3 regions of the Paenibacillus sp. FSL H3-0321 genome follow, and region 1 is predicted to be linked to each of the others. Evidence: riboswitches for the same ligand, from Rfam matches in the RefSeq annotation. Region 1 holds a riboswitch; each other region holds the start of a gene.
What was found. A riboswitch is a leader RNA that binds a small molecule or an ion and turns the genes downstream of it on or off. The one in region 1 is predicted to bind cyclic di-AMP.
Positions count from the first base shown of each region.

Region 2: it holds a riboswitch for cyclic di-AMP, as region 1 does, so the genes downstream of both, MHI45_RS01530 (hypothetical protein) here and MHI45_RS19155 (C40 family peptidase) in region 1, are expected to answer to the same signal.
Region 3: it holds a riboswitch for cyclic di-AMP, as region 1 does, so the genes downstream of both, MHI45_RS02550 (APC family permease) here and MHI45_RS19155 (C40 family peptidase) in region 1, are expected to answer to the same signal.

Region 1 covers NZ_JBBODH010000001.1:4,297,502-4,301,496, reverse strand. The annotation lists gene MHI45_RS19165 (hypothetical protein) at 1-450, shown strand, start outside; cyclic di-AMP (ydaO/yuaA leader) riboswitch at 671-809, shown strand; gene MHI45_RS19160 (C40 family peptidase) at 867-1,295, shown strand; cyclic di-AMP (ydaO/yuaA leader) riboswitch at 1,681-1,823, shown strand; gene MHI45_RS19155 (C40 family peptidase) at 1,829-2,320, shown strand; gene MHI45_RS19150 (GNAT family N-acetyltransferase) at 2,581-3,087, shown strand; gene MHI45_RS19145 (c-type cytochrome) at 3,194-3,550, shown strand; gene MHI45_RS19140 (4a-hydroxytetrahydrobiopterin dehydratase) at 3,654-3,941, opposite strand.
Region 2 covers NZ_JBBODH010000001.1:368,052-372,046, reverse strand. The annotation lists gene MHI45_RS01540 (hypothetical protein) at 76-264, opposite strand; gene MHI45_RS01535 (flotillin family protein) at 394-1,815, opposite strand; gene MHI45_RS01530 (hypothetical protein) at 1,838-2,449, opposite strand; cyclic di-AMP (ydaO/yuaA leader) riboswitch at 2,542-2,729, opposite strand; gene MHI45_RS01525 (hypothetical protein) at 2,762-2,965, opposite strand; gene MHI45_RS01520 (spore germination protein) at 3,049-3,995, shown strand, end outside.
Region 3 covers NZ_JBBODH010000001.1:636,431-640,425, forward strand. The annotation lists gene MHI45_RS02545 (iron-hydroxamate ABC transporter substrate-binding protein) at 1-401, opposite strand, end outside; gene MHI45_RS02550 (APC family permease) at 576-2,393, opposite strand; cyclic di-AMP (ydaO/yuaA leader) riboswitch at 2,519-2,678, opposite strand; gene MHI45_RS02555 (disulfide oxidoreductase) at 2,906-3,337, opposite strand; gene MHI45_RS02560 (DsbA family protein) at 3,337-3,995, opposite strand, start outside.

The DNA of each region.
Region 1 (3,995 bases):
CCCGTACTGCTGTTCAGTCTAGCGGAATGGCTTCTGGCCGCAGCACCGCTGTATTGGCTTCTCCCCAAAATGTACGGGCTTCTCCTCAGCGGTATTCTCGATTATACCCTGCTGCTGAGACTGGTTCCTTATGTTCTGGCCTGGCTCCTGTACTTCTACCTGATCCGCATTCTGCTGCTGTACATGCAGTTTGGCTTCACCGGAGGAACAGGCATGTTCTCTTCCTTGCTGGTTGGCCTAAGGGTAATCCTCCCTTCCACCTGTATATCTGCACTGTTCGGCGCCGGCGGCCTGCTTCTGCTGCTGCTCTCCGGAGTGACCGCACTTTTCTGTCCAGGCCTGCCCGCACTGCTGTTCCGGCAATTTTCACCGCTTCCCTCAACGCTGTTCAAAATGTGGAGCATAGCGGGGCAGTATCACCTTTGGTGCAGCAAAACATTTCCACAATAATTACGCCAGTCCCTTGGCATAATAGAAGAGTCACTGCCCCAGATAAAGGGCGGGACTCTTCTTTTGGTTACAACGTGATTTAGGGTATTTGCAAAACTGTAAATCCTCTGGTACAATGATGCCTGTACCAGTAGTAACAACTTTGTAATCTTTTGAAACTAATTTGAAGTAAATGAATGTGCCTTTAAGCATTTAACCTTGTCGATACGTCACTGTTTCGGTGCATAAAACGCCAAATTCCCGGCACCGGGAAGTGGGGGAACCATATTTTGGGTGAATTGATCTCGCTTTAGAGGGGTCATAGGGGAACCTTCTACCGAATCCTTAAGCTAACCTCGCAGGCCTTGGAAGGAGTACATCTTTTGAAAAGTCATAATTTTAAGAAGAAATGCACCGCAGCAGCATTAGGGCTGGTGATGGTGTTCACGCTTGGAGCAGGGAGCGCTTTCGCCGACTCCAGAATGGATACGGTTATTACAAAAACACTGGGAACGACGTATAAAACCGGAGGCATAAGCACTGCCGGCTTTGATTGTTCTGGATTCACCAAATATGTATTTAAGAATGTTGGCCTTACCTTGCCCCGCACTTCCAAAGCACAATTCAGCGTTGGAACCGCCGTATCACGGAATAACCTCCGTTCCGGCGACCTGGTATTCTTCAATACCCTTGGCAATGGAGTCTCCCATGTCGGCATTTATGTCGGCAACGGAAAATTCGCCCAATCCTCTTCATCCCGTGGTGTAACTATCAGTTCAATGAGTCAATCCTACTGGGCCAACCGCTACGTTGGAGCCAAACGAGTAATGAGCACAACAGCTTACAAAGCTATCGCTTACGATTGACATCCCTCAGGAATTTCATCCTCCAATAAATAATTGTAACTTATAGAGATCCGGAAACTGATTATTGCCGTAATCATTTCCGGGTTTTTCCTTTTTGTCTTCCTTATTCTACCTTTTACACGTATTTGAGGTCTGTGAAACACCTTTTTACTAAAAATCCCAACAAATCTAAGTTAAAGCTTACTCAGCGCGTAAATATAAGACCTTTTTAGCAAAGATAACTCTTAAAAAGCGTAAATATTATGCATTAATATGTTTTAAGTGATTGCCAACTGGCGAAGTCTTTGTTACAATTATCGCAGTGAGTTTTTAGTAACATTTTTGTAATTATTGAATCGGGTTTTACAAAGGTTTTGTCATGTATTGGTTAACAAGCTAATCCTAATCAACAGTCATGCCGAGTTCCCTAACCATTAGGGAAACGGGGGAACCGATTTTGGGTGAATTGACCTCCTATTCACAGAGGGGTCATAGGGGACCTTCAACCGAACCCTTAAGCTAACCTCGTAGGCATTTGGAAGGGGTATTCACTTTTGAAGAAGAAGTTAGCAGCAGCAGTACTTAGCTTTTCCATTATGCTTACCATCGGAGCAGGAAGCGCTTTCGCGGATTCCAAAATGGATAAAGTCATCGACAAGACCATCGGAAGTAAATACGTATCCGGCGGTGTATCGACCAACGGCTTTGATTGCTCCGGATTTACAATGTACGTTTTTGATAAGATCGGTATCAATTTGCCACACCAATCCGGTTCCCAATACCAAATGGGTACTGCCATTTCCCGGGATGATCTGAGAGCGGGAGATCTTGTATTTTATAATACAAGCGGTAAAGGTGTATCCCACGTCGGCATTTATGTCGGTGAAGGCAAATTCGCACATGCTTCATCCTCCCGTGGTGTAACCATCAGCACGATGAGTGACAGCTACTACGTCAACCGCTACGTTGGCGCCAAACGGATCATGAGTACAGATGCTTACCAATCCGTTACTTCTGATTCCCAAGACAATGATGACGTACAATAAGTTGTCGTAAAACGGGCACTCTTCCATGATTTTTGCCGAAATCTGGAGGGGGCCTGTTTTTTTGTCTATAAAATTACTTACCCCTCTCAATATCCGCCAAACATAAATCTCCCCCAAATTTCCTCCATTTTATAAAATATTTTTACCACTTTGTCAAGTTTCCGCCTTTCAGAAAATTTCTGAGTCGAATCAGGCCAGTTATGGATATAATTAGGTATAGCTAGTGCTGTTGCTCCCCATGAAAGGAGGCCGGTGGCCTTATGATTAGCTCCCCCGTTACATTCCATGTAGTTCCCATGGAGATCAGCCATGCCGAAGATATCGCCGCATGGAATTACAAAGCGCCTTATAATATTTACGAATGGATGCCTTGGTCCCAAATGGAGGCGCTTGGCATTGAATTTGGCGATCCAGAGCTACGCAGAGACCAGTATGTTTCCGTGGTCAACGAGCAAGGCATCCTTTGCGGCTTTGCGCAGTTGTTTCCGATGGAGGGTGTCGTCAGGCTGGGTATTGGAATGCGCCCCGAACTTTGCGGACACGGTCTTGGCCACATTTTCATGGAAGCCATCGTTCAGGCCGCGCTGAAGCGTTATCCCGAGCGGGAAATTGATTTGGAAGTATTGACCTGGAACCAGCGGGCGATCCGAACATACCAAAAATGCGGCTTCACGATCACGGATACTTATGAACGCCTTACTCCAACCGGAAATAAGCCATTTTATTGCATGGTCTATGATAAACAACATAACGTTCCATTAAATTGAAAATTTTTGTGTTGAAATCGTCCACTTTTTTGACACAAATGCTATGATAACGCTTAACCATCCTATATAATGTAGGAAGCAGCTTACATGGAGGGGACGGATGAAGATGCAGAAATGGATCATGGGCGGTTTGTTTTTCGCAGCCTGTGCCTTTGCGGTAGTGCTCTTGTTCACATTACCCGGCAAAGCAGAGGTCGCCGAAGAAAATAACCCGACGATGCCGCAAGTCACACTGGATGCCGCAAGCGCCGAAGCGATTGTACAGGCAAGCTGCATTACCTGCCACGGTGATCAGCTACAGGGCGGTCTAGGCCCTAGTCTGCAGCAGGAAGGCGGCCAGCATAACGCAGAAGAAATCTACACCATTGTTACGAAGGGACGCGGCCAAATGCCGTCTTTCAAGGATAAGCTTGCTCCCGAAGAGATCGCGAATGTTGCCATGTGGCTTGCAGAGAAGAAATAAACCTGACCTTAAAAATACAGAATGCCCGTACAAAGGATATTCAGAGCATCCTTGCACGGGCATTTTTATATCCATTCCTATGATAGGTCGGTTTCTCCTGCGCCTAACGCGTTTTATCGAAAGCTTCGTTAAATTCATGCGCCTGGCGGAACTCTAGCGCGGCAAGCCCGCTCTCTTCTTTTGCGGACAAGCGCAGAATTACCGTTTTGTAATCAATTGTAATATGCGGATGATGATCGAAGGCTTCCGAGATCGCGGCCACCTCATCCACAAAGGCGATACCCTTCATATATTCATTAAACATATATTTGCGCACCATCATATTCGGCTCCAGCTTCCAGCCCTCCAGCTTACTTACCTGCTCACGCAGCTCTTCCTCCGTAAAATGCAATTTGTTTCCTCCCTTACTAAGTTAGCCATAAAGTCCGTACAGCCCAGCTCCCCA
Region 2 (3,995 bases), 3.9 Mb from region 1:
GACTTTGAATGGTACTATGTTCTTGTCCTTCGACACGGACATTTTTACATTTCTCGGAGAAGATTTTTCTTCAGATCAATCACGTTTGTTCTCAACAGATTTCATACGGTTCTGATCGTCAGGCACCCGGTCAATACTGAATTCCTGGCCTGCTTCTAACTCACCATGGCCGCAAACACTTCGGGAGAAATTTGTGAACTGCCTTTTTTGCTCATCCATCTCGTGTTTTCGCTTAAGCAGCTCCTGCGGATCCTGATTTGTCATAATCTTAACCTCCTAGGAAATCAAAATAAGTCTCCAAACATGGAATCATGCTGTTTATTCGCACTACAGAAGTTTTCCATAATAGAGCGTTGCTTATGCAAGGAATTCAATATCCCAGCTTGTATAGAACTATTGCTCTTTATCCCGGCCGAGCAGCCCGCTGAGAGCCTCTGTCACGTTCATACCGGTAAGCGACTGCGTCAATTCAGGAATCTGGGCCATGATTTTGGCGATATCGCCGGTAATTTTGTTCACGCCGGATGATGCTCCATCCTGGGAAATCACTGTAATCTTATCGACCTTGGCCAGCGGGGAAGCGATTTTGTCAGCCAGCTCTGGCAGAACCTTCAAGAATTCCACTATAAGTGCGGCTTGCGTGAACTGTTTGTACGCTTCAGCTTTCTTCTCCAGTGCCCCCGCTTCCGCCGCTCCGGCCAGTTGAACAATTTCTGCGTTGGCTTTCCCCTTCGCCAGCTCTGCTTCCGCTGTTGCCAGTCCCCGTTTGGTCATTGTGGCCGCCTCTGCTTCCGCCTCAAGAATTTTCCGCTGCTTGGCTGCTTCCGCTCTCATGATAGTAGCCTGGTTCTCCGCCTCAGCAGGCTTAATCACCGTTGCCTCCAGCTCCTTCTGTTTCAGCTCAACTTCGATTTCCCGGACGGTCCGGTTGGCCTCCGCTTCCATCTGCGTGATCTTGACCTGTTCGGTAACCAGCGACTGCTTGATTTTGTTCTGCTGCAATTCGTACGCAAGATCCGCCTGTGCTTTTTTCACTTCAGTCTCCAGCTTAAAGTCCGCCTGCTTAATGTTCAAATCCTTCTCAAACAGAGATTCCTTGGCGCGGGCGGCGGTTCCCGCTTCAATGGTGGCCTGATGTGCATTGGCTTTGGCAATGGCGGATTCCTTCTCCGCCTCGGCTTGTTTGATCTGAATGTCGCGTTCTGCTTCCGCCTTGGCGATGCTGGCATCACGGCGGATGCGCTCAATTTCCGGAACCCCCATATTGTCGATATACCCTTTGTCGTCAGTAATTTTCTTAATGGTGAAGCTGACCACCTCAAGCCCCATCTTGTCGAGGTCTTCCGAGCAGGTCTCCCGCATCTTGCTGTTGATTTCGTCAGGTGTCTTTAGAATGGATTCCACCGTTAATTGTCCGATCAAGCCGCGCAGATGGCCTTCCACCGAATGCAGGATAATCGTCTCACGGTCTTCTTCCGGCCTGTCGATAAACTGCTCACTGGCAGTCAGAATAGCGGTAGGATCGCTTTTAATCTTAATCTGGGCTACCGCCTCCAGGTTGAGCTTGATGCCCTGCCGGGAGAACATCGCCTGCGCCGGGATGACATCGAAGCTCATCAGCATCATGGAGATGGTCTTATTGTTCTGGAAGCCGGGAATGACGAACGTCCCGCCGCCCTGAACCACTCTTTTTCCGCCGAGGCCGAATACAATCATCGCCTGATTGGGTGGAACCTTTTTATAAGCGTTCACGATACTGAACAAAGCCAGCAGGATAACAACAACAATTGCCGAGATTAAATAAAGAATAACCATTCGGTTCGACACTCCCCGTTATTTATAATTGTTCGTTTTCCCTCTCGAAGAGGGTGACTACCGCCATTCCTTTATCCACCTTCAAAATAATCACCCTGTCACCCTTGGCGAGCTGCTGGCCGGTTTCTGCCCGCACTCCAATGGAACGCATCGTTCCATGCAGCACATATTTCATCTCTCCCACTGCTCCATCCACTGCAGAAATGCTGATGTACCCGAGTTGTCCCGCCTGCTCATAATCCATTTTATTCATGCTATTATCATACCGAGTCATCACCCGGGCCAGCACCGCATACATCAGACAGCCCAGCAGCAAGGCAATCCCGGTGCAGATCAGCACCACTGCAAGCATTTTCATTCCGCTGAACCGGGTAAGCACATAACCACTGCCGCCCCAGACCGTGACAAACACCATCAGAGGGAGTATGGGCACAAAGCCCGGACCACCAGCATCGCCACCTCCCACATGCAGATGACCCGCCAGGCCATGCCCATGAAATCCGCCGCTGAGGAGAAGCAGCAATCCAACCCAGAAGCACACGATAAATACAGTAACGATAACAATCCCCCCTTTAAAGCATTTTAGATAGTGCCTAATGACTCTGATTATCTTTGTTATAAGATTTCTAAACACTTATACAGATCATCTTTCCTTTCTGCATGCGCAGCAAAAAGACCACAGAAGCGTCAGGGCTCTCCGTGGTCGGTTAATCGATCATGGCGCTCATCCTCTCTCTTCGAGGCTTACGGGGTTAGCTGACGGATTCGGGCAGCGAGATTGCCCTACCTTGTAAGAAGCGGCTTTTCAGCACGCAGCAAGGATTCACCCCAAGTGAGCGGCAGCTATCTGAGCAAAAGCCGCATTCACCATTGGTTCCCCCGTTCCCATTATCGGAATTCAGCCATTTGAGAACAGTTAAAATATATTCGGTTGTTGATTTGAATCTTACGCCTGTGACCATTTAATGTAAAACGTTGCGGATGGCAAAAGAAGCTTAAAATGCCACCACTTCACGAATGAAGGCGCATTCTTTGGTTTTACTCTTAAGCGATCGATGATTTGCTCATTTTTGCTCCACTTCATGTCCCTAGGAAAACAAAACAGAAACCTCTGCTGCTCAACATCATCCGCCGTATTCTTCTGCATCACACATTAAAGCTCCCGTCAGGAATATTCTGCAAATCATTCGGGAACGTTAACAGCAAAACTAATCGAAAGTTGAGCGCCTTATAATGACTAACCAAACTCAGACCTCATTTCCTTCGGTAGATCAAAATTCTGATTATATCGAAGCAGCACTATTCTATACAAGTGACCTCAAAAAAAGAAGCTTATCCTTTCAGGGAAGGGAAGGAATGGTCTTTTATCTGGAGTCCCTCACTGACACGGAATTGATTGAACGAAACGTGATTGTTCCTTTTAGCCGTAATCAGGACAAAGACCTCTCTGAGCTTTTCACAGCACTTAGTTTCAGTTTGGAAACAGAACTTAACCAAGGTATTCAGGGACTTCTTGAAGGAAGCTGTGTTTATTTTTTAGAAGGAATGTCTGAATTCTATGTCCTCAACACTCCTGCCAAATACGAACGAAGCATTAGCGAACCTGAGAATGAAGGGGTTATACGCGGACCTCATAACGGTTTTATTGAAGAGATGAAGGTTAACGTATACCTGATTCGAAAACAAATAGCCTCCCCAAACCTTATTGTCCGCTACTTCACACTTGGGAAATTCGCCCCCAAACAGGTAGGCTTAGTCTATATGGAGAATATCGCCAACCCTGAATTGATAAAGATTGTAGAATCAAGAATAAAGAAAATTTCGCTCGATTGGATAATCTCCACTGGCTTTATTCAGGAATTAACGGAGGATAACTCCTTCTCCATATTTCCGCAACTAATCAATACGGAACGTCCGGATCATACCTCAGCTTATTTGCTGGACGGATATGTCGCCATACTGCTGGATGGGGACCCCACAGCTCTGATATTGCCGGCGAGCTTCTTCAGCTTTTATCAGACACCCGATGACTATAACAATCGATGGATGATCGCTTCTTTTGTAAGGTTTATCCGTCTGATCGGCTTTGTAACAGCATTTCAGTTGCCAGCGCTCTACATTGCCACCGTTTCTTTCCACTCCAATGTCCTTCCCTTGCAATTGTTCTTTTCGATTCAAGG
Region 3 (3,995 bases), 3.7 Mb from region 1:
GGAAGATCATAGCTGATGGTTGGCACATCTTTAAGCTCAGCAATCAGATATTCCTGGGTTCCGTTTGGCACAGACCACTGCGCTACCGGGGTAACACCCAGTGTTACCAGGTAGTCTTCCATATAAGAAGCAAGTACGCGCTGCGGATTAGCCGGTACCGTGACTTCATGTCCCATGGCGTCTGTCACCGTTTTCTCTGTAGCCGGTGCAGTTGTTTTCGTTGGCGCTGCCGTTGCTTCAGCAGTAGCCGTAGCCGTAGGTGCAGCGGTAGCTTCCGCTCCAGAATTTGCAGCATTCTCATTATTGCCATTGCCGCAAGCGGACAAGAACAAAGTCATAGCCATACATCCGATCAATGCCAGCTTCATGCTGCCTGATCTCTTATTGTTCATCGAAAACATTAAATACCCCTCCTGTATTTACATGCATTAATGGTCAAAGGTGTCCGAGGCCTTCGCCTTACTTTTTAAATGATATTGATTCTCATTATCCCTGTCAACAAAATTATTCGTTCTATAAAAAAAGGTTGCCTCCGTAAGCTACGGAAACAACCTCTGCTAACCATATTTATCTGCCTATTTGTGCAAATGATAGGGCACTGTTGCTACAACTATATCTTTTTGATTCATCAGATAAGAGCGAATGAACAGGCTGGTCTGATTATGCAGGATCGCCTGCCACCAATGTTTGGTAATGAACTGTGGAATCAATACGGTAATATGGTCTGTAGTAGCGGTCTTCCACTCTACGGTATCGATAAATTTCACCAGTGGGCGGATAATGCTGCGGTAACGGGAACGAAGCACGATCAAGCGTACCCCCGGGTTCCATTCCTCCCATTTCTGCTCCATCTTGTGAATCTCCTCTTCATCAAAACCAACGTAGACTGCCACCACATTATCTGTTAACGACTTCGCGTAACTGATCGAATGCAGCACAGCGCGTGTCACACCCGCAACCGGAACAACAACGGTACTTCCTTTAATCAGCGGTTTATCCGTAGCAGGACAAATGCGAAGCTGATCGGCTATATTCATATAATGACGGTGAATGCGGTGGAATACGAACATGACAACCGGCAGGAAGATGAAGGCCATCCACACACTGGAAAACTTGGTGATGATAAAGATAAGCGTAATCGTCAGGGTAGTCAGCATGCCGATTGTATTAACTACAAATTTATTCTGCCAGCCTTTCGGCTTCGTTTTGAACCAGTGCACCATCATGCCAAGCTGCGACAGCGTAAAAGGGATAAATACTCCGACTGCATACAGCGGAATCAACCCTTCTGTATTTCCGTGGAAAGCAGCTACAAGCACAGCCGACAATACTCCGAGAAAAATTATACCATTAGAGAAGCCCAGACGGTCTCCCCGGACCATGAAGGCGTGAGGCAAATATTTATCTTTGGCGAACATGAACGCGAGCAGCGGAAACGCCGAGTAAGCTGTATTCGCCGCCAGGAACAAGATGACAGCCGTTATCCCTTGAATGAAAAAGTACAAACCACCCCGGCCAAACGTAGATTCGGCAATTTGCGACACGACGGTGGATTTCTCATTCGGAGTAATCCCATACCAGTAAGCCAGCAGCGTAATGCCGGTGAACATCAATCCGAGGATGCCCCCCATCAGCATCAAGGTTTTGGCGGCGTTTTTTTCCGCGGGAGCTTTGAAGTTCGGAATGGCATTCGATACCGCTTCTACCCCGGTAAGTGCCGAACAACCGGAACTGAAGGCTTTGAGCAATAGGAACAGGCTGACGTTAGAAACGGCGGAACCGATTTCCGGGATTTCGGCATGAGCGCCGCCTGTAATATATTTGTACACCCCGGCAATGATGAGTACAAAGATAGAAAACACGAACAGATACACCGGGATGGCAATAAATGAAGCGGACTCCGTCACCCCGCGGAGATTGATAATCGTCAAGATCAGAATGACGGAGACTGCAATAAGTACAGTATGGTTATGAAGACTCGGAAAGGCCGATGTGATCGCATCCGTTCCCGCCGAAGCACTAACTGCAACCGTAAGAATGTAATCTACCAATAAAGAGCCGCCAGCCAAGAGGCCGGTAGGAACGCCCAGATTGCTTTTTGCCACGATATACGCTCCGCCGCCTTGCGGATAGGCAAAGATGGTCTGGCGATAGGAAAAAATAAGGATGGCCAGCAGGCCCAATACGGCTAATGCAATCGGCAATGAATACCAGATGGCGGTGAAGCCCGCGGCCACCAGTACAATCAGGATTTGCTCCGTTCCGTAGGCCACAGACGAGAGTGCATCGGAAGACAGAACAGCCAGTGCTTTCACCTTGGATAACTTTTCATGATCGAGTTCGTTCGACTTCATCGGACGCCCGATCAATAGTCGTTTTACCTTGCTTACCATTGTAGTAACAGTTCCTCTCTTTGTTGAGTTGAAACGGTAATACCGCGCGCCGTTTTCATTGGCAGGTTTCATAAATGCAGGCACAAAAATAAGCATACGGAAATGATCCGCATGCTTACGCATGCTCATTATCCCACCCTTGCTTACGAGGTTAGCTGGCGGATTCGGGCTGTGGTAGCCCTACGGTTCCGGTCAAACTGACCTGCTTCCGATTCACCCCATTGACGTCACCGTCAAGTTTGGTTCCCCCGTTTTTCCTTGCGGAAAATTCAGCGCATATTCAACTTCTCACAAGGACTAATAATAGTCTACAATAGCTTTTCAGTAAAGCGGTGAAAAAAATGAAAAAAGAATGAAAAAACATCCAAAAAGCTCAAATCTAAGATCGGGGATAAGTGAATCTTTCATTCTCTTTCATTATCCCAGCGTTCCGTGATTTTTGAGTATTTTGGATGTTAATTGTGACAAAAATTAAGGAAATATTTATGCTCTAAATTCTGCTTAGCCTTTTCTTATTCTGCTGGCTCTTCCTTACGCCCGGTCCAGAGCAAAATTGCGATTAGAGCAAAAGCAATCAACGCAAGCAGAGGTACCGTAATGAACCCTAAAAAGTTCAAATAATCCTCATTGCAGGGTACACCAATTGTGCATGGCAAGATTTTACTGAGTGCAGGAATTTTCTGCTCTGCGTAGTGATACAGAGAGATGCTCCCGCCTATCAGACATAAAGGCAGCACATAAGGAATGATGCGTTTATCTCCCCGGTACGTGGCAATTCCGAGCAGAATCAGCTGAGGATACATAAAGATACGCTGGAACCAGCATAGCCTGCAGGGTTCATAATGCAGCACTTCACTAAGATACAAGCTTCCTGCTACAGCAATTACGGAAACAAACCAAGCCAGATACAAGCAGTGGCGTCTGCAGAAGGTAGAGAATTTCATCATTTGGCATCCGCCGAATCAAGGGCGATTTGCACCTGCGAGTCGATGGCTTCAATATCAAAGGCCTTGTCTACCTTGACTCCATTAACAAATACAGTAGGAGTAGAGGTCACTTTGCTGTCTTCGGCCAGCTTCATATCTCTCTGCAGTTCACTTTCATAGGTGCGTTCCTCAATGTCTTTACGCAAGAGGTCAAAATCTATCGGCAGGTTCTCTTTCTGCGCCAGGCTTACCAGGTAATCAGCGGTCGCCCACTCTTCGCTCTCCTCGCCCTGATTAGCATAGATTGCGTCATAATAGGTCCAGAAAGCTTCACTGTTCTGATGATAGACAGATAAAGCTGCTAATGACGCTGTTTCGGAATCCGGTCCGATAAAGGCCATATTTACGAAGTAAAAGGCCGCTTTGCCCGGAGTTACGTATTTTTCAACAAGCTGAGGTTTGATGGTACCGGTAAAGTCTGAACACGCCGGACATTTATAATCCCCGAATTCAACAATTTTGACTGGAGCATCCTCTTTTCCAAGTCTGTGCATCTCGCTGTAATTAAAGTCAGAGTTCCCTTTTGGAATCAGCATGATTAGAGCGACAAAGATAATGATAACTGCTGCTACCGTGCTGAAGATCAGAATTCTCGTTTTTTGCTTCTGCTTTTCCT